DNA from 4 places in the Billgrantia sp. Q4P2 genome. Region 4 is predicted to be linked to each of the others. Evidence: predicted binding sites of a transcription regulator. Region 4 holds the regulator's gene; each other region holds the start of a gene.
What was found. Region 4 encodes sigma-54, which starts transcription at its own class of promoters, with help from an activator protein. Its sites were predicted from a motif close to TGGCACNNNNNTTGCTNT; they were not measured.

Region 1: the regulator sigma-54 is predicted to act here: its motif matches at 3,181-3,198, upstream of urtA (urea ABC transporter substrate-binding protein).
Region 2: the regulator sigma-54 is predicted to act here: its motif matches at 3,163-3,180, upstream of ACUY1T_RS02450 (urease accessory protein UreD).
Region 3: the regulator sigma-54 is predicted to act here: its motif matches at 1,575-1,592, upstream of ACUY1T_RS08235 (P-II family nitrogen regulator).

The regions. Positions count from the first base shown of each region.
Region 1 is NZ_JBRBAI010000001.1:530,969-535,802, forward strand. It holds gene urtB (urea ABC transporter permease subunit UrtB) at 1-1,553, opposite strand, end outside; gene ACUY1T_RS02475 (hypothetical protein) at 1,585-1,728, opposite strand; gene urtA (urea ABC transporter substrate-binding protein) at 1,725-3,050, opposite strand; gene ACUY1T_RS02485 (tripartite tricarboxylate transporter permease) at 3,433-4,834, opposite strand, start outside.
Region 2 is NZ_JBRBAI010000001.1:524,871-529,704, forward strand. It holds gene ureC (urease subunit alpha) at 1-1,419, opposite strand, end outside; gene ACUY1T_RS02440 (urease subunit beta) at 1,416-1,736, opposite strand; gene ureA (urease subunit gamma) at 1,893-2,195, opposite strand; gene ACUY1T_RS02450 (urease accessory protein UreD) at 2,213-3,106, opposite strand; gene urtE (urea ABC transporter ATP-binding subunit UrtE) at 3,367-4,065, opposite strand; gene urtD (urea ABC transporter ATP-binding protein UrtD) at 4,065-4,834, opposite strand, start outside.
Region 3 is NZ_JBRBAI010000004.1:65,103-69,936, reverse strand. It holds gene ACUY1T_RS08240 (ammonium transporter) at 1-1,139, opposite strand, end outside; gene ACUY1T_RS08235 (P-II family nitrogen regulator) at 1,177-1,515, opposite strand; gene ACUY1T_RS08230 (accessory factor UbiK family protein) at 1,806-2,135, shown strand; gene ACUY1T_RS08225 (YifB family Mg chelatase-like AAA ATPase) at 2,371-3,876, shown strand; gene ACUY1T_RS08220 (hypothetical protein) at 3,883-4,362, opposite strand; gene ACUY1T_RS08215 (alpha/beta hydrolase) at 4,356-4,834, opposite strand, start outside.
Region 4 is NZ_JBRBAI010000002.1:335,289-340,122, reverse strand. It holds gene rapZ (RNase adapter RapZ) at 1-225, opposite strand, end outside; gene ptsN (PTS IIA-like nitrogen regulatory protein PtsN) at 272-742, opposite strand; gene hpf (ribosome hibernation-promoting factor, HPF/YfiA family) at 749-1,057, opposite strand; gene ACUY1T_RS04440 (RNA polymerase factor sigma-54) at 1,166-2,587, opposite strand; gene lptB (LPS export ABC transporter ATP-binding protein) at 2,746-3,477, opposite strand; gene lptA (lipopolysaccharide transport periplasmic protein LptA) at 3,479-3,988, opposite strand; gene lptC (LPS export ABC transporter periplasmic protein LptC) at 4,015-4,635, opposite strand; gene ACUY1T_RS04420 (KdsC family phosphatase) at 4,648-4,834, opposite strand, start outside.

The DNA.
Region 1 (4,834 bases), on a different contig from region 4:
TGAATGAACAGGATGATGAATACCAGCACGATGATCTTGGCCATCACGGCACCGGCCCAGGGCTCCAGCACCTGGTTGATCACGCCCAGCGAAAGCCCCGCCACCAAAGTGCCCCACAGGTTCCCTACCCCGCCGAACACCACCACCATGAAGGAGTCGATGATGTAGTTCTGGCCCAGGTTGGGGCCTACGTTGGTAAGCTGGGAAAGCGCCACGCCGGCCAGTCCCGCCACCCCGGAGCCCAGGGCGAAGGTCAGGATGTCGACCCGCGTGGCGCGGATGCCCATGGAGCGCGCCATGGCGCGATTCTGCGTTACCGCGCGCACCTCGAGGCCGAGTCGGGTGCGGCGCATGACCAGCATCAGCGCGGCGAACACCACCAGGGCGAAGCCAAGTACCACCATACGGTTGAGCGTGAGAGAGAGCGCATCGTTGATGGCAATCGAGCCGCTCATCCACTCCGGCGTGATTACGGTGCGGTTGAGTGGCGAGATCATGGTGCGTACCAGCTGCTGAAGGATCAGGCTGATGCCGAAGGTGGCCAGCAGGGTCTCCAGCGGACGCCCCTTGAGGAACTGGATGACACCACGCTCGATGGCGATACCCGCCAATGCCGCGACGAGGAAACCGGCGGGTATCGCCAGGATCAGTGCCAGCCCCGGCTGGCCGGGCAACAGTTGCTGCATGGCCCAGGTGGTGTAGGCGCCGAGCATGATCAGCTCGCCGTGAGCCATGTTGATCACCCCCATCACACCGAAGGTGATGGCCAGGCCGATAGCCGCCAGCACCAGCACCGAGCCCAGCGACAGGCCGAAATAGAGCGTCTCGACCGCGCGGTTGACTTTCAGCATCTGCTCGATGCCGTTCAAGGCGTCTCTGGCCGCATCGCCCAGCACGGGATCGTCGCTGTTGAGTACCCGATTGAGAGCGACCCGCACCCGGGGGTGCAGGCTGCCGCGCAATTCCTCGACCGCTTCGACCTCACCCTGCTCGAGCCGATGAATGGCAAGAGCCTGGACCAGGCGCTCGCGCACCCTCGCATCCTGCTCTTCCTCGATCACCTCGGCCAGCGGTCCGGCCAGGTCGGCATCGACTTCACCCAGCAGCCGCTCGGCGGAGGCCCGCCGCAGCCCGACGTCGGCGGCATACAGATCGACCACGGCGATGGCACTGCGCAGCTGGTTGCGCAGGGCATTGTTGATGCCGATGCGGCCCAGCTCGCGGCGCGACATCTCGCCCAGCGCCTCGCCGGTCAGGGCGTTCTCGACCGGCCATTGGCGGCCTGAATTATCGAGCACTACCACGAAGCGGCCATCATCGGTGCGCTGCAGGCGCCCGTCGAGCAACGCCTGGAGCCAGTCGCGGGCGCGAGGGTCGTCGCTGCGCACGATCGCCTCGATGGCCTCGCCCTTGGCGGGAAAGGACGATACGTCCAAGGCTTCGAGCAGCGCCATTGCCGCGCTATCGTCGTTGGATGTCCCTGCATCCTGGGCTGAAGCGGGAGTGGCCAGCGTGAGGCCGAGCGCGAGCGTAAGGGCAAGAAAGAGAACCATCAACCACGCGCCTATCGTCGTGGACGCACGGTCACCATTGGGGGCAGCGCTGCCGGCCCTCGCCCTGGCCGCCGCTGGCCCGGGCATGGGGGGATATCTCATCGGAGCGTTCCTCGGTATCGGTAGAGAAGGCGTGCTCCCCCGCCGCCTCATGGCAGCGGGGGATGGGTCTCACTCGGCCAGTGCCGCTTCGGCCTCTTCCGCGGCGGTACTGCCACCGCAGCGGCCGTTGGCCACGTTGAAGTTGCCGCACCCCATGGGCTTGCGCCAGTCAGCGATCAGGTCACGCGAGCCCGGCAGGTAGTCGGACCACGCATCGCCGGCCACGGTGGAAGGCGTCTGCCACACGATGTCGAACTGGCCGTTGTCCTGTACCTCGCCGATCAGCACCGGCTTGGTGATGTGGTGGTTGGGCATCATCGCCGCATAACCACCGCTCAGGTTGGGCACGGTCACGCCGATGATGGCGTCCTTGACCGCATCGACCTCGGTGGTACCGGCCTTGCGCACCGCCTCGGCCCACATGTTGAAGCCAATGTAATGGGCTTCCATGGGGTCGTTGGTCACCGACTCCTCGTCGCCGGTATAGTCGATCCAGGCATCGATGAAGTCGTAGTTGGCGTCGGTGTCGACGCTCATGAAGTAGTTCCACGCCGCCAGGTGGCCGACCAGCGGGCCGGTGTCGATACCGGAGAGTTCCTGCTCACCCACCGAGAAGGCGATGACCGGGATGTCGGCGGCATCGATGCCCTGGTTGGCCAGTTCACGATAGAACGGCACGTTGGCGTCGCCGTTGATGGTCGAGACCACTGCCGTCTTCTTGCCTTCACTGCCGAAGCGGCGCACCTCGGCGACGATGTTCTGCCAGTCGGAGTGACCGAACGGCGTGTAGTTGATCAGGATGTCGTCGTCGGCGAGGCCGTGCTCTTCCTTGAGGAAGGCTTCGAGGATGCGGTTGGTGGTACGTGGGTAGACATAGTCGGTGCCGAGCAGCGCGAAGCGCTCCACGCCCACCTCGTTGATCAGGTATTCCACCGCCGGGATTGCTTGCTGGTTGGGCGCGGCACCGGTATAGAAGACGTTCTCGGAGGACTCCTCACCCTCGTACTGCACCGGGTAGAACAGCAGGCCGTTGAGCTCTTCGAATACCGGCAGCACCGCCTTGCGCGACACCGAGGTCCAGTTGCCGAAGACCACGTCCACCTCATGCTGCTCGAGCAGCTCACGGGCACGTTCGGCGAACAGCGGCCAGTTGGAGGCCGGATCCACCACTACCGCCTCGAGCTGACGCCCAAGCAGGCCGCCCTGCTCGTTCTGCTGCTCGATGAGCATCTCCACGGTGTCCTTGAGGGTGGATTCGCTGATCGCCATGGTGCCGGAGAGAGAATGCAGGATACCGACCTTGATGGGGTCTTCCTGGGCCAGCGCCTGGCTGGCCGCACCGAGGGCGACCGCCGAGATCAGCGCGGCGGCCCCGGAGCGAAGCGGAGAAGACATGGGACGAAGCGGAAAAGGCATGATGCGACGGGAAGCGTTCACTCGAACCTCCTTGCGCCCTCCTGCGGGAGGGACTTGTTGTGAAGGTCATGCACGACCGACTTGGCCGCGCAGCACTAGGCTCCCTGACGCTGCAAAGCTTGCGCCATCATGCGGCGAAATCCGAAGAACTCTTTACATACAATCGATTACGGTAAATTTACCAGCAGCAACATGCATCCTGGTGCACTGCTGCCGTGCAAATAAAAAGCGCAGCTTGCGCCGGAAAAGACCGCCTGCGCCACCAGGTCGCACCATGCCGGTGCGTCCTACCATGCCTACAAACGCGAGCAGGGGCGTCGATCGCTCGACGCCCCTGCAAACCGATGGATGAAGGAGAGGCTCAGCCGCTCAGCTTGGTCAACCTACGACGCTTGGTCAGCCCGCGCTTGGCAAACGGCAACAGCAACGACAGCGCTGCAATGATCAGCAGCCACATGGAAATCGGCTTGTCGACGAAGATCATCCAGTCACCGCCGGAGATCTGCAAGGCACGCCGCATCGACTCCTCCATGATCGCCCCCAGGATCAGCGCCAGGATCAGCGGCGCCGTGGGGAAGCCGAACAGCCGCATGCCAAGCCCCAGCAGGCCGAAACCCAACAGCAACATCAGGTCGAAGACGCTGAAGCTCATGCCGTAGACCCCCACCATGCAGAAGATCAGGATCAGCGACAGCAGCATCGGCCTTGGCATGTCGAGGATCTTGGCGATCAGCGGAATCAGCGGCAGGTTGAGGACCAGCAGGAAGATGTTGCCGATGTACATGCTGGCGATCACGCCCCAGAACACGTCCGGGCGCTGTTCGAGCATCATCGGCCCAGGTGACACGCCCATGATCAGCAGCGCCCCAAGCAGCACCGCGGTGGTGCCTGAGCCCGGCACGCCAAGCGTCAACAACGGTACGAAGGAGCCGGTACAGGCGGCATTGTTGGCCGCTTCCGGGGCGGCCACACCCTTGATGTTGCCCTTGCCGAAGGTATCGCCGTCCTTCGCCAGGCGCTTCTCCATGCTGTAGCCGAGGAACGAACCGATGGTTGCACCGGCCCCCGGCAATACACCGGTGAAGAAACCCAGCAGCGAGCTACGCGCGATGGGCGGAGCGATCTCGCGCACCTCCTGCCGGGTGAGCTTGAGCGAGCCGATGGCACGGCGCGGCGGTTCCTTGCCGCCACCGCCGCGCAGCAGGATGTAGAACACCTCGGCCAGGGCGAAGATGCCCAATGCCACCACCAGGAAGTCGATACCGTCGAGCAGGTGGGCAGAGCCGAAGGTGTAGCGCTCGGTGCCGGTCTGCAGGTCGATACCCATGATCGATATCATCACCCCGAGCACGGCGGCAACCAGGCCCTTGACCAGCGACTTGTCGGAAAGCGACACCACGGCCGTCAGGCCCAGCACCATCAGCGAGAAGTATTCGGCCGGGCCGAAGCTCACCGCCACCTTGCCCAGCAGCGGGGCCACCATCATCAGGAACACGATGGAGATGGTGCCACCGATGAAGGAAGCGTAGGCAGCAATGGCGAGCGCCTTGCCCGCCATGCCCTGCTTGGCCATCGGATAGCCATCGAACGAGGTGGCTACGGTGCCTGCCACGCCGGGTGCATTGAGCAGGATCGACGAGGTGGAGCCACCGAAGATGGCGCCATAGTAGACCCCGGCCATCAGAATCAGGCCGGAAGAGGGATCCATGGCGAAGGTAATCGGGATCATCAGCGCCAGGGCGCTGATCGGCCCGAGACCGGGC
Region 2 (4,834 bases), on a different contig from region 4:
CACCGGCTGCGGCGTGGGGATCGAGGCATTGGGGTCGCCCATGGGTGCAGCCGCGATCATGCCCGCCTTGAGGATCAGCGCCGGCTTGACACCAAAGAAGGCCGGTTTCCACAGCACCAGGTCGGCGAGCTTGCCCACCTCGATGGAGCCCACTTCATGGGCGATGCCATGGGTGATCGCCGGGTTGATGGTGTACTTGGCGATGTAGCGCCGTACGCGGAAGTTGTCGGCGCCTAGCACCTCGTCCTCCGGCAGCAGACCGCGCTGCACCTTCATCTTGTGGGCGGTCTGCCAGGTGCGGCACACCACCTCGCCGACCCGCCCCATGGCCTGGGAGTCCGAGGCGATCATCGAGATCACGCCCAGGTCCTGCAGGATGTCCTCGGCGGCGATGGTCTCGCGGCGAATGCGCGAGTCGGCGAAGGCCACGTCCTCGGGAATGTTGGGGTCGAGGTGGTGGCACACCATCAGCATGTCGAGGTGCTCGTCGATGGTGTTGACCGTGTAGGGCCGCGTGGGGTTGGTCGACGACGGCAACACGTAGGGCTTGGAACAGGCGGTGAGGATGTCCGGCGCGTGACCGCCCCCGGCGCCCTCGGTGTGGTAGGTGTGGATGCCCCGCTCCTTGAAGGCGGCCAGCGTATCCTCGACGAAGCCCGACTCGTTGAGGGTATCGGTATGGATGGCGATCTGCACGTCGTACTTTTCGGCCACGCTCAAGCAGGTGTCGATGGAGGCCGGCGTGGTGCCCCAGTCCTCGTGCAGCTTGAGACCGATGGCGCCGGCTTCGATCTGCGCCTCCAAGGCTTCGGGCAGGCTGGCATTACCCTTTCCCAGCAAGCCGATATTCATCGGCAGCTCGTCCACCGCCTGAAGCATCCTGCCGATGTGCCAGGCGCCCGGCGTGCAGGTGGTGGCGTTGGTGCCGGTGGCCGGCCCCGTGCCACCGCCGAGCATGGTGGTGATGCCGCTCATCAGCGCCTCCTCCACCTGCTGGGGGCAGATGAAGTGGATGTGCGCGTCGATACCGCCTGCGGTGAGGATCTTGCCCTCTCCGGCAATGATTTCGGTGCCGGGGCCGATGACGATGTCGACGTCGGGCTGGGTGTCGGGGTTGCCGGCCTTGCCGATGGCCTTGATCCGCCCGGCCTGGATACCGACGTCCGCCTTGACGATGCCCCACCAGTCGAGGATCAGGGCGTTGGTGATCACGGTATCCATCACCGTGTCGTCGAGGCGCTGGCTCTGGCCCATGCCGTCGCGGATCACCTTGCCACCACCGAACTTCACCTCGTCGCCGTAGTGGGTGGCGTCGCGTTCCACCTCGATCCACAGTTCGGTGTCTCCCAGACGCACCCGGTCGCCCACCGTGGGGCCGTACATATCGGCATAGGCCTGCCGGCTGATGCTGGTGCTCATGCCTCACCTCCATCCAGCGATCCCATGACCTCGCCGCGAAAGCCGTAGATATGGCGCGTGCCGACAAAAGGGATCAGCGTGACTTCCCGCGTCTGGCCCGGCTCGAAACGAATCGCCGTGCCCGCCGCCACGTCCAGCCGAAAGCCGCGCGCCTTGGTGCGGTCGAAGACGAGCGCCGGGTTGGTCTCGGCAAAGTGATAGTGGGAGCCGACCTGGATCGGTCTGTCGCCGGTATTGGCGACCTCAACGCTGATCCGCTCGCGTCCGGCGCAGAGCTCGATCTCGCCGTCCTTCAACTGGTACTCACCGGGAATCATTGGACCTTCCCTCTACGTTATGGCTGCCATTGAACAGCTAAAACTGAGCGAACGAAGGCCAGGCAAGGCGGCGAGCGACAAAAAAGCGGAGTTTACTTTAGTAAATGAGCATTTTTTGTCGTGAAGCCAACACAGCATGGCCGAGTGCAGCCAGTTTTAGACGATGGGTGTGTGGACGGTGACTAACTTGGTGCCATCCGGGAAGGTCGCTTCCACTTGCACTTCGTGCACCATCTCGGCCACCCCCTCCATTACATCGTCACGCCCCAGGATCTCGCGCCCATAGCTCATCAACTCGGCCACGCTGCGGCCATCACGGGCACCCTCCATGATCTCGAAGCTGATAAGCGCTACCGCTTCCGGATAGTTGAGCTTGAGGCCGCGAGCCCGACGTCGCTCGGCGAGTTGCGCGGCCGAAAACAGCAGCAGCTTGTCCTTGTCTCTTGGTGTCAGTTCCATGCAAGTCTCCTGGTCAGTCAGGTAAACCAGATACGGGGAGGGTGGGCAGGCAAATTCGCCAACAGCGGCCGGAGACACGCCCAGGCCTGGCGGCAGATATCCCAGGCTTCATTACGTTCATGCCCCAGATAGCGCAGCAGCAGCACGCCGTGGCGGACGGTCACGGCCCAGCGCGGGCTCGCCGCCATGGCGTCGCGCAGCATTTCGATGGCGCCAGCCTCGTCGGCCAGCCCCACGGCCCACAGCGTGGCCTGCACGCTGGCGCCCCCCTGCGCCCAGCGCCCCATGAAGCGCGGGTGGCCGGGATCGAGCGGCTGGCGTTCCAGCCATAGTGGCTTACCGTCGCGGAACAGCTGGAAGCGCTGGTCGATGCGGCCCGACACGTAAGGCAGGCGGCTTGCCGGGCGTCCCAGGGCGAGTACTTCCCAGCCCAGGCAACGGGCATCGCCAGCGAGATCGATTTGCGTCGTCTGTTCGCCACGCGAGCCATCGAAGGCGATGGTCTCCTGAGGCAGCCACTCGAGCAGGCCGCCCGGCGACACCGACAGCTCAGTCCGCTGGGACCAGGCAACGCCATGACTGTCGGCGCGATAGAGCTTGTTGGCAGCCGGTGTGGTCAGTAAGGCATGGGCGCCGGTCCCGACCCGAGCCGAGATGCTCAGCGCATCGCCGCTGACGAGGCCACCAGGGGGATGAAGCAGGTAAACGTGGCAGGCACCCTCGTGTCCCTCCGGATAGAAAGGCCGCTGCACCCGCAGCGGGCCCTGGTGACGAGCCCGCACCAGGCGAGTGGCGCCCTCGCGCCGGTCGAAGCCGAGTTCCAGCGACGCCGCCCAGCGGCGTCCGGCATCGAAGCGGTGACCGGAGGCACAGGGCAGCGGCAGTGTCTTGGCGTCGAAACGAGCCGTCATTGGCATCGACCTTCTGCAACAGGGTTATGCCTCTTCGTCGAGGCTCTGCCCTATTCATGGCAACCGCTGTACCAGAACGGTGAAATGCAGAAAAAACAAATACAATTCATTGAGTTATTTTGTATACAGCCACCCCTGCAAGGGTCATCTTCGCACCAGATTGGCGCACGAAAGCCAGCGCGGCGCACAGTTTCCGCGCATGAGCGCCTAAGGTTCCTCCAGAACGGTGCAGGGCAAAATTCCCCACCTTGGAAAAACGGCTATACCGTCAGGTGCTCCTTGATCAGCGCATCGGACAGCTCCCCTATCCCCCCCTGGGCCACCGGCCGGCCGCGATCCATGATGGCGAAACGGTCGGCGTACTTGCGCGCGAAGGGTAGCTTCTGCTCCACCAGCAGCACGGTCAGCCCATCCTCGGCGATCAGCTTGCGGATCACCTCACCGATCAGGGTGACGATATTGGGCTGGATGCCCTCCCCCGGTTCGTCGAGGATCAGCAGCCGAGGCTCGATTACCAGCGCCCGGCCAATCGCCAACTGTTGCTGTTGGCCACCGGAGAGATCGCCGCCGCGGCGATGCTTCATCTCCTCGAGTACGGGAAAGAGTTCATAGATGCGCGCCGGAATGGTGCGTCGACCGTCACCGCGCGCCGCCAGCCCGGTCCGCAGGTTCTCCTCCACCGTGAGAAGCGGAAAGATCTGGCGCCCTTGGGGCACGTATCCGATACCCAGGCGCGAGCGATCCTCGACCCGCTGGCGGGTCAATTCCACGTCGTCAGCATAGCGAATGCTGCCAGAAGTCACTGCGACCTCGCCCATGATGGCCTTCATCAAGGTGGTCTTGCCCACGCCGTTGCGCCCCATCACGCAGGTGCACTGCCCCGCCGGCACGCCGAGGTCGAGGTCCCACAGGGTGTGGCTCTCGCCATAGAACTGGTTGAGCTTGTCGATCGAGAGCATCAGATCACCTCCTCCTCGGCTTCGGCGCCCAGGTAAACCTCGACTACTCGCGGGTCGCTCGAAACCTGGTCCATGCTGCCCTCGGCCAGCACGCTACCCTGGTGCAGCACCGTCACCTTGCGCGCGATGGAGCGCACGAAGCCCATGTCGTGCTCCACCACCACCACCGACTGCTTGCCGGCAAGCCCGGTGAGCAGCTCGGCAGTGCGCTCCATCTCCTGCTCGGTCATGCCCGCCACCGGCTCGTCCACCAGCAGCAGACGCGGCCGCTGCATCAGCAGCATGCCGATTTCCAGCCACTGCTTCTGGCCGTGGGAGAGGATGCCCGCCGGCCGTGCGTTCAGCTCGGCCAGGCCGATGGTGTCCAGCACCTCATCGATTCGGTCGCGGATCTCACCACTCATGCGCGCTGTGAGCGTAGGCAGGATGCGCTTGTCGGCAGCCATCGCCAGCTCCAGGTTCTCGAATACGTTCAATGCTTCGAACACCGTAGGCTTCTGGAACTTGCGCCCAATGCCCAGGCTGGCGATCTCCGGCTCGTTCATGATCAGCAAATCATGACGACTGCCGAACCATACCTTGCCGCTGTCGGGCCGGGTCTTGCCGGTGATGATGTCCATCATGGTGGTCTTGCCGGCGCCGTTGGGGCCGATGATGCAGCGCAGCTCGCCGTCGTCGATGGTCAGGTTCAGGTCGTTGATCGCCTTGAAGCCGTCGAAGCTGACCGTGACGTCTTCGAGATAGAGGATCGGCCCATGGCGTACGTCGA
Region 3 (4,834 bases), on a different contig from region 4:
AGGATCAGCCACACCGCCAGGCTGGCAACGAAGACCCAAGCGAAGATGGCCAGTGCCCCGATGATCTGGACGCCGAAGCCGGTATCGGTCGACAGCGGCACCGCCAGCAGGCCCCAGAGTCCGACCACGCCGTGCACCGAGATGGCACCGACCGGATCGTCGATCTTCAGCTTGTCGAGCGTGACGATGGAGGCCACCACGATGATGCCGCCCACGGCGCCGATCAACGTGGCACCCAGTGCGGAAGGTGCCAACGGTTCGGCGGTGATCGCCACCAGGCCGGCCAGGGCACCGTTCAGCGCCATGGTCAGGTCGGCCTTGCGGAACCACAGCTTGGCCAGAATCAGCGCGGCGATGACACCACCGGCCGCGGCGGCATTGGTGTTGACCAGCACCTGGGCCACGTTGTTGGCCGAAGATACGTCGGAGAGCTTGAGCTCGGAGCCGCCGTTGAAGCCGAACCAGCCCATCCACAGGATGAAGGTGCCCACGGTGGCCAGCGGCAGGTTGGCGCCCGGAATGGCATGGATGCTGCCGTCCTTGCCGTACTTGCCCTTGCGCGGGCCGAGGATCAGCACGCCGGCCAGCGCCGCGGCCGCGCCGGCCAGGTGCACGATGCCGGAACCGGCGAAGTCGGAGAAGCCCAGGGCGTCGAGCCAGCCCTCGCCCCAGGTCCAGTAGCCCGACACCGGGTAGATGAAGCCGGTCATGACCACGGCGAAGGCGAGGAAGGCCCACAGCTTCATGCGCTCGGCAACGGCACCGGAGACGATCGACATGGCGGTGGCGACGAACACCACCTGGAAGAAGAAGTCGGCGCGCATGGAGTAGTAAGGGGCGTCGTCGCCACCGGCGGTAACCGCGTCGACGCTGTTCTCTCCGCCGATCAGCACGCCCAGGTTGGGCAGGATGCCGCCGGCATCGCTCGAATACATGATGGCGTAGCCCACCAGCAGGTACATGGTGCAGGCAATGGCGAACAGGGCGATGTTCTTGGTCAGGATCTCGGCGGTATTCTTGGCGCGCACCAGGCCGGCCTCGAGCATCGAGAAGCCGGCAGCCATCCACATGACCAGAACGCCGCATATCAGGAAGTAGAAGGTGTCGAGCGCGTAGCTCAACTCTGCAAGTTCACTCATGGGAGTTTCTCCATCGCTCTTGTAAGGTAAGCAGCCGTCACACGGCCTCGGCGCCGCGTTCGCCGGTACGGATGCGGATCACATCCTCCAGCGGAGTCACGAAGACCTTGCCGTCGCCAATCTTGCCGCTGTTGGCGGCGCTGCAGATGGCGTCGAGCACGCTCTCGACGCGGGAGTCGTCCACGGCAACCTCGACCTTCACCTTGGGCAGAAAATCGACCACGTATTCGGCGCCACGATAGAGTTCGGTGTGGCCCTTCTGGCGACCGAAACCCTTCACTTCGGTCACGGTGATGCCCTGGACGCCGTTGTCGGCCAGCGCCTCGCGTACGTCGTCGAGCTTGAATGGCTTGATGATGGCGGTGATGAGCTTCATCGCATCTCTCCCTGCTGGAATAAAGGCGGCGGGGGTCGCCAGCCGGCTGTACTGCGCGTAATGCGCAGACCATGCCAGGCTGAGTTTTGCTTCTCATAAACAGGAGGTTGCAGGCGTATTCCGTTGTGTCATGCGCTTCAATGGCGCAGCGGTCATAGCCGCCTTGCACCAAGCTGGTGCTGGTTCGTGGTGCGGATGCGCCATGACGGAGCGGGAGAAGAGAATGCGTCGTGGCGGGGCCTTGCGTATGCTGTAGAGCAACATGTGCAAGCCAACAGGAGAAGCGCACCATGGCGAATCAGGACCCCATCAGCCGGCTGGCACAACAGCTGGGCGAGCGCCTGCAGGGCGCGGCTCAGGCGCCGGAGGAATTTCAGAAGGGCGTGCAGCAGATCGTGCGTGGTGCCTTCGACCGCCTCGAGCTGGTATCGCGGGAGGATTTCGACATCCTGATGGACGTGCTGCAGCGCACGCGGATCCGCGTCGAAGCCCTGGAGCAGCAGGTCGCGGCCCTGGAGAAGGCGCTGGCGGCCCGCGAGACTCCCGCGCCCCAGGCGACCCTCACGCCGCCCAAGGACGCCGACGAAAACGAAGCAGGGGCCGACGAAGCCAAGCGCTGAGCCAGCGTGGAGAGCCCGTTCTGGCACAGTGCTAGTATCTAGCCCTTACGCTAATGAAACACTGCATAAATGCCTGCGCGAGCGAATCGCTGCGTTGCGCGGTGCCGAAGCGTCGGACCGGCGGATCCTCACATATACCCCATATGCTCCGGTTCCTGTGCTCCGTGCGCCTTGCGCCTCATCTCGCTCGCCAATTTATTCAGCGTTTCTCTAATGGACTGCGAGGGACTGCACGATGCTGGCGATCGTTGCCACACGGGCCGGCCTGGGGCTGGAAGCGCCCGAGGTACAGGTCGAGGTACATCTGGCCAATGGCCTGCCGGGGATGACCCTGGTCGGCCTGCCCGAGGCCGCCGTCAAGGAGAGCCGCGAACGGGTGCGCAGCGCCCTCACCAACGCCGGCTTCGATTTTCCCAATACGCGAAGAATCGTGCTCAACCTGGCGCCCGCCGACCTGCCCAAGGTCGGCGGGCGCTTCGATCTGCCCATTGCGCTGGGTATCCTGATCGCCTCGGGCCAGCTTCCGGGCGAGGCGCTGGAAGGCATCGAGAGCGTCGGCGAGCTAGCGCTGGATGGCCGCCTGCGCCCCATCAGCGGGGTGCTGCCGCTGGCCCTGGCCGCCAGAAAGGCCGGACGCAAGCTGATCGTGCCCAGGGAGAACGCCGACGAGGCGGCGCTGGCCGGTGATCTGCAGGTCTTGCCCGCCGAGCATCTGCTCGACGTCATGGCGCATCTGCTGGGGCAGAAGCCGATCGCCGCACATCGCCTCGAAGCGCCACCCGTCGTCGACTCCCGCGAGGGCGACCTGGCCGAGGTCCGTGGCCAGCACCAGGCCCGGCGCGCGCTGGAGATCGCCGCGGCCGGCTCGCACAATCTGCTGTTCGCCGGCCCACCCGGTACCGGCAAGACCATGCTGGCGAGCCGCCTGCCCGGCATATTGCCGGAGCTCACCGAGGAGGAGGCGCTGGAAGTGGCCGCCATCCGTTCGGTGTGTGGCCTGCCCCTGGCCGAGCAGTGGGGGCGGCGGCCCTTTCGTGCCCCGCACCACACTGCCAGCGCCGTGGCCCTGGTCGGCGGCGGCTCCTGGCCGCGGCCGGGCGAGATCTCGCTGGCCCACCACGGCGTGCTGTTCCTCGATGAGCTGCCCGAGTTCAGCCGCCACGTGCTCGAAGTGATGCGCGAGCCGATGGAGTCGGGCCGTATCCATATCGCCCGCGCCAACCACGAGCGTAAATTCCCCGCGCGCTTCCAGCTGGTGGCGGCCATGAACCCCTGCCCCTGCGGCCACCTGGGCGACCCACGCCAGGCCTGCCAGTGCACCGCGGCGCAAATCCAGCGCTACCAGTCGCGGCTCTCGGGGCCGCTGCTCGACCGCATCGATCTGCAGATCGAAGTGCCTGCACTGCCGCCGGAGCAGCTCACGTCGCGCGAGGTAGGCGAGAGTTCGGCCGAGGTACGCGCCCGGGTCGTGGCCGCACGAGAGCGACAGTACGCACGAGGTGCGCTCAATGCCCACCTTGGCGGGTGCGAGCTGGAAGCGGCCTGCGCCCTGTCGACGGCGGATCGCGCCTGGCTGGCTGGGGTGCTCGAGCGCCTGCGCCTCTCGGCGCGCGCCTACCACCGCGTGCTGCGGGTGGCGCTGACCCTGGCCGATCTCGCGGCCAAGCCGCGCCCGGAGCGCGGCGAGCTGATGGAGGCGATTGGGTATCGGCAGCTAGATCGGCAGCTGCGCCAGGCATAGGGGCTGCTACAGCGCCGTGGCGTCGAAGGCGCCCTCGATCTCGGTCTCCCACAGCGCACTCTCCGCGTCGGGGCGATAGAGCGACAGGGTGAGACGGTAGGGCAGCAGATCGCGGTCGGAGAGGCTCAGGCGTGGCGCGGTGGCCTCCAGGCGGCTCTCCATGCGCCACTGGTGGTCGCCTCCCTCGCCGCTCATGGCGGGGCGCCAGTCGATCACCTGGGGGCCGTCGCTGGCACCCAGCAGGGCGCGAGTGAGGCTTTCCAGGAAGCGCTCGCTGCCGATCTCGAGACTGTCGTCCACCGCCGGCGATACCAGCAGCAGCACCTGGTCCTGCGGCGGTTGCAGGGCGTCCACGTTCATTACCCTGGCGACGGCACGGTCGCTCAGGTTCTGCAGCGCGCGACGAATGGGGTCGGGTTCGGGGGGCTGGGCGGCGCATCCGGCGAGTAGGGCGAACAGCAAGAGCAGAGCGATAGGTCTCAGCATCGGGAGAAGCGCTCCTGGGCGGCCGGGGCAAGGCCTTGCTCCAATTCGGCAACGAAAGCGTCGAGAGAGGCGAACAGGGCGGCGCGAATGGGCTCGGCCTCGTTGACCAGATGATGGCGCGCTTCCGGATGACGCTGGATGCGGGCGTTGGGAAACTTGCGTTCCAGCACCGCCAGGTTCCACTCCCAGTCGACGGTGAGGTCCTGCTCCCCTTGCAGGATCAGGGTGGGGAGGTCGCTGGAGGGGAGGGCGAGCAGCTGGGGCATCCAGCGGCGCATGGCACTGACCCAGTTGAGCGACAGATGTTCCGGCTGCAACGGGTCGTGTTCGCGCAGGAAGGCGGCAAACTCGGCGTCGGTGGAGTTGGCCCCGAAGCGGCGCGGCAGGGTTTCGACGAAAGGACCCACCAGGGTATGCAGCCATCCCGCCTGGGGCCAGCCGAAGGGGCGCACCAGGGGCGCGAGCAGGACCA
Region 4 (4,834 bases):
TTCCAGCAGCCGTGGGAAGCGCTCCAGGGCATGGGGCAGGTTGCGTGCGTCGATGCTGACGGCGATCGAGGTCTGGATCGTGGGGGAGTTGCGCAGTTCATCCACCAGAGATCCGAGTAGCATCGCCGGCAGGTTGTCGATGGAGTAGTAGCCGATGTCCTCGAGCGCTTGCAGTGCGATCGACTTGCCGGAGCCGGAACGGCCGCTGATGATCACAAGCTGCATGACGGTTCTCCTGATCAGGGGCCGGCCGAACGGCGAGTAGAAAAAGTCAGGCCGAGGACTGTCGTCGGATCGCTTCGATGAGGTGCTCGTGGAGTTCACGCTGGCTCGCGCACTTGCGCAGCCCCGCACGCGTATCGGCGTCGTTCATCACGCCCGCCACCTGGCTCAGCAACGACAGATGCGTGTCGTCGGCCTCCTCGGGCACCAGCAGCACGAAGACGAGATCGACTGGCTCGCCGTCGATGGCGTCGAAGTCGATGGGCTCGGCCAGTTTGAGAAAGGCGGCCACCGGGCTATGGCAGTGGGGGCTACGGGCATGGGGGATGGCCACGCCATTGCCGATCCCGGTACTGCCCAGTCTCTCACGACCGACCAGTCTGCCGAAGACCTCCTGACTGTCGAGGCTAGGAGTGTTCTGCGCTATGAAGGTGCTGAAGAACTCCAGCACCCTCTTCTTGCTGCCCCCGGGAACGTCGAACAGCGCGCGTTCCGGGGGCAGGATGGTTTCCAGTGTCATGGCAGCTCAGCGAATGCCGGCGCCCTGGGCGCGCGCTTGGGCCTTTTCCTTGTGTTTGACCAGTTGGCGGTCGAGCTTGTCTGTCAGCGCATCGATGGCGGCATACATGTCCGGATCGGAGGCTTCAGCATGAAGGTCGGCGCCGGCGGCATGCAGCGTGCAGGCGGCCTGCTGACGCTCCTTTTCGATCGAGAGCGTCACTTGCACGTTGGTGATGTTGTCGTAATGGCGCTGGACGCGGCTAAGCTTTTCGCTCACGTAGTCACGCAGTGGATCGGTCAGTTCAACATGATGGCCGGTGATGTTGACTTGCATGACAAGCTCCTTCGTCCTTCGGGTGGTGGCTCGATTGTAACCCTTTTTGCTGTCCTGCAAACCCCCTCGAAAGTGACGATTGCCCAGCGTCAGCGTTACGTCGAGGCATCAGCGAAAACGCTTGCGCTCGCTCGAGGAGGGAATTCCCAGAGCTTCACGATACTTGGCTACCGTGCGACGTGCCACCTCGATACCGCTCTCTGCCAGCAGATCCACCAGGCGACTGTCGGAAAGAGGCTTGCGCGGTGGCTCGTCGGCGATCAGTTTGCGGATACGGGCACGAATAGCCGTGCTGGAGTGGGCGTCCCCGTCGCCGTTGCCACCTACGTGGCTGGAAAAGAAATACTTCAGCTCGAACACGCCGCGTGGGGTGTGGATGAACTTCTGTGTCGTCACGCGCGATATGGTCGACTCGTGCATCTCGACGGCCTGGGCGATGTCGGCCAGCACCAGGGGCTTCATGGCTTCTTCGCCCTGCTCGAGAAACTCGATCTGGCGTGCCATGATCTCCCGCCCCACCCGCAGCAGGGTATCGTTGCGGCTGGCGAGGCTCTTCATCAGCCAGCGCGCTTCCTGCAGGTGATCCTTGAGGAACTGGTTGTCCTGGCTCTTGTCCGCGCGCCGCACCAGCGCGACATAATCGGGCTGTATGCGCAGCCGGGGCAGGGCCTCGGCGTTGAGTTCCACGCGCCAGCCTGATTCGTCGTGATAGGCAACCAGGTCCGGGGTGACGTAGCTGCTGCCCACTTCGGCATAGGCGCTACCGGGGCGTGGGTCCAGCGAGCGAACCAGGGCAATGACCTCATTCAGGGCATCGTCGTCCAGCCCCAGGCGGCGCTTGAGCAGGCGACGGTCGTCGGCAGCCAGCGCCTCGAGGAACTGGCGCACCAGGCGACGGGTCTGTGGCAGCAGCGGCGTATCGTCGGGCAGGGCGGCCAGCTGCAGCATCAGGCACTCGCGCAGATCGCGGGCGAACACGCCGGTGGGCTCGAACTGCTGCAGGCGCAACAGAACCTGTTCGACCTCCCGGGTGGGTAGGCCTTCGAGCCCCTGCTGGCGCAGGCCGTCGCGGATATCTTCCAGCGCCTGCGACAGGTAGCCGGCGCCATCGACGGCATCGATCAGGCTCTCGGCGATAATGCGCTGGCGGTCGCTCAGATCGGTCATCGCCAATTGCCAGATCAGGTGGCCGGCCAGCGTCTGCTCCGAGGCCTGGCGCTCGAAATCCGGTCCTTCGCCGGTAGCGCCGCCGGAACTCGAACCATGATCGGGGTAGGTATCCGTCCAGTCACTGTCGGTGGAGAGTTCGCTGGGTATTTCGCTGGCCCAGTCATCGCTCTGGGCTTCGCCGACGGCCTGTTCGCCGAAGCCGTCGTCGAGTTCCAGCATGGGGTTGGATTCCAGGGCTTGCTGGATTTCCTGGCGTAGATCGAGAGTCGAGAGCTGCAGCAGGGCAATGGCCTGCTGCAGCTGGGGGGTCATGGTCAGCTGGGTGCCGACACGCAGTTGCAAGGATGCTTTCATGGCCATGAGAATAACGGGCTCATCTGCCGGAAAACTCTACCCTAGACCGGTCGGCAGCGACTTGCAAGAGAATTGACTGCAATATGCATGCCATCGGCAATATTTATGCCTGATTAGAATATTTTAAATAAAGATCAAATGCTTGCATAATGCACTGGATTGCGCTACAGGCGAAAATCCTCGCCCAGATAAACTTCCCGTACCCGCCTGTTGGCAAGGATGGCCTCGGCGTCACCTTCGGCAATGATCTGGCCGTCACCGACGATGTAGGCCGAATCGCAGATGTCGAGGGTTTCGCGAACGTTGTGGTCGGTGATCAGTACGCCGATGTTGCGCGCCTTCAGCTGGCGAATGATCCCCTTGATCTCGCCCACCGAAATTGGGTCGACCCCGGCGAAGGGTTCGTCGAGCAGGATGAAGGCCGGCTCGGTGGCCAGCGCCCGGGCGATCTCGACCCGCCGCCGCTCGCCGCCGGACAGGCTCATGCCCAGGTTGTCGCGAATATGGGTGACATGGAAGTCTTCCAGCAGCTGCTCGAGCCTTGCTTGTCGCCCATGGCGGTCGAGATCCTTGCGCGTCTCGAGAATGGCCATGATGTTGTCGGCCACCGACAGCTTGCGAAAGATCGACGCCTCCTGGGGCAGGTAGCCGATTCCGGCTTGGGCTCGCTCGTGCATGGCGCTGTGCGAGAGATCCAGATCGTCGATATGAACTTCGCCGGCATCCGCCTTGACCAGACCGACGATCATGTAGAACGAAGTGGTCTTGCCTGCCCCGTTGGGCCCAAGCAGCCCGACCACGCAGCCCTGTTCGATGGCGAGGCTGATGTCGTGTACCACGCGGCGGCGCTTGTAACTCTTGGCCAGATTTCGGGCTTGCAGGGTCTTCTTCGCCATTTCAGCGCTCCGGCTGCAGGGTCATGCGGATACGCTGGCGCCCCTCGACGCCTTCCCCCTCGGCACGGGCCTGAACGACGCGGCGGTCGAGAAAGTACTCCAGGTAGCCACCGTCGAAGGTGTCGCCCCCTTGGTGCAGCTCGGCGCGGTCGATCAGCTCCACGCGCCGCTCGGCCACGTGATAGACGATCGTGCGGCCCCAGCCGCGGACCACGGGTTGGTCGGGGTCGGGCTGCTGCTCGATGTAGGCGCGTTCGCCGCGGGCCGTGGCGCGGGAGAGTTCGCCGGCCGCATTGCGCTGAAACTCGACTCGGTCGCCGGTCAGCCGCATGGTGCCCTGGCGGATGTCGACATCGCCGGTATAGACCGCGGTGCCGGCGCGGTCGTCGAGGTCGAGTCGATCGGCCTCGACCTCGACGGGTTGGTCGGCGTCACGCTGCTGCGCCATGGCCGAACCGCTACCTGCAAGACCGATCAACGCCATGCCAACCAGCGCCAGGGTGAGTGGCATTCGGACGGTCGGGAGCTTGCATCGCTTCATGGCGTGAAATCCTCTAGGTTGGCGGCTTCGGCCTGCCCCGGCTGTGCGCCTTCCGGGGGGTGATGGCCGCGCACATTGTCGGTCAAACGTGCCCGATTGTCATGGATCCAGGCGTCGAAGCGCTCGCCACGCATGTGCTGTGGCGGCTGCTGCAGCAGGGCGGGCGTGTCGCTCCAGGCATGCCCCACGTTGGCGTCGAAGTGCAAGGTTTCGGTGTCGAGCTGCCAGCGCTCCTCGGGCGCGAAGAGCCGGGCGTCACCCGAGAGCGTCAGCGGGTTGCCGCCCGGGCCGAGGCGGCCTTCCGTGCTGCTTGCCACCCATAGTCGGCCCTCGCGGTCGATCAGATGGGCCTGCGGGGTGACGGCGCGGGTGACGTCGTCGTGGGGCGTATGCACCAGGCGCGGGCTCTCCAGGCGCTGATGGGGCCGGCCGTCGGCATCGAAGCGGGTCAACTGCGCCTGCTCCAGAAAATAGTCGGGCTCCCCAGCTTCATCGGTGGGTACCGGGCCGGGCGTTGGCACCTGCCAGGGATCCAGCCAGGCAATCAGGCCGCCAAGGCCGAGCAGCAGCAGGAACAGCCAGGCACGGAACGAGGGGCGTGGCAGCCGACGCAACATATCCGAGCGGCCTCAACGCTTGCCGTGGAGGTAGGTGTCGACCAGGGCGTCGCGATGCCCTTGCGCTTCGAGCAGCATGTCGCAGATCTCGCGCACTGCGCCATGTCCTCCGTTGCGCTCGGTGACGTAGTCTGCCAGTGCCCGCATGTAGGAAGGGGAGCCGGGCACGGTAATGCCGATGCCGGCGCGCTGGATGGCT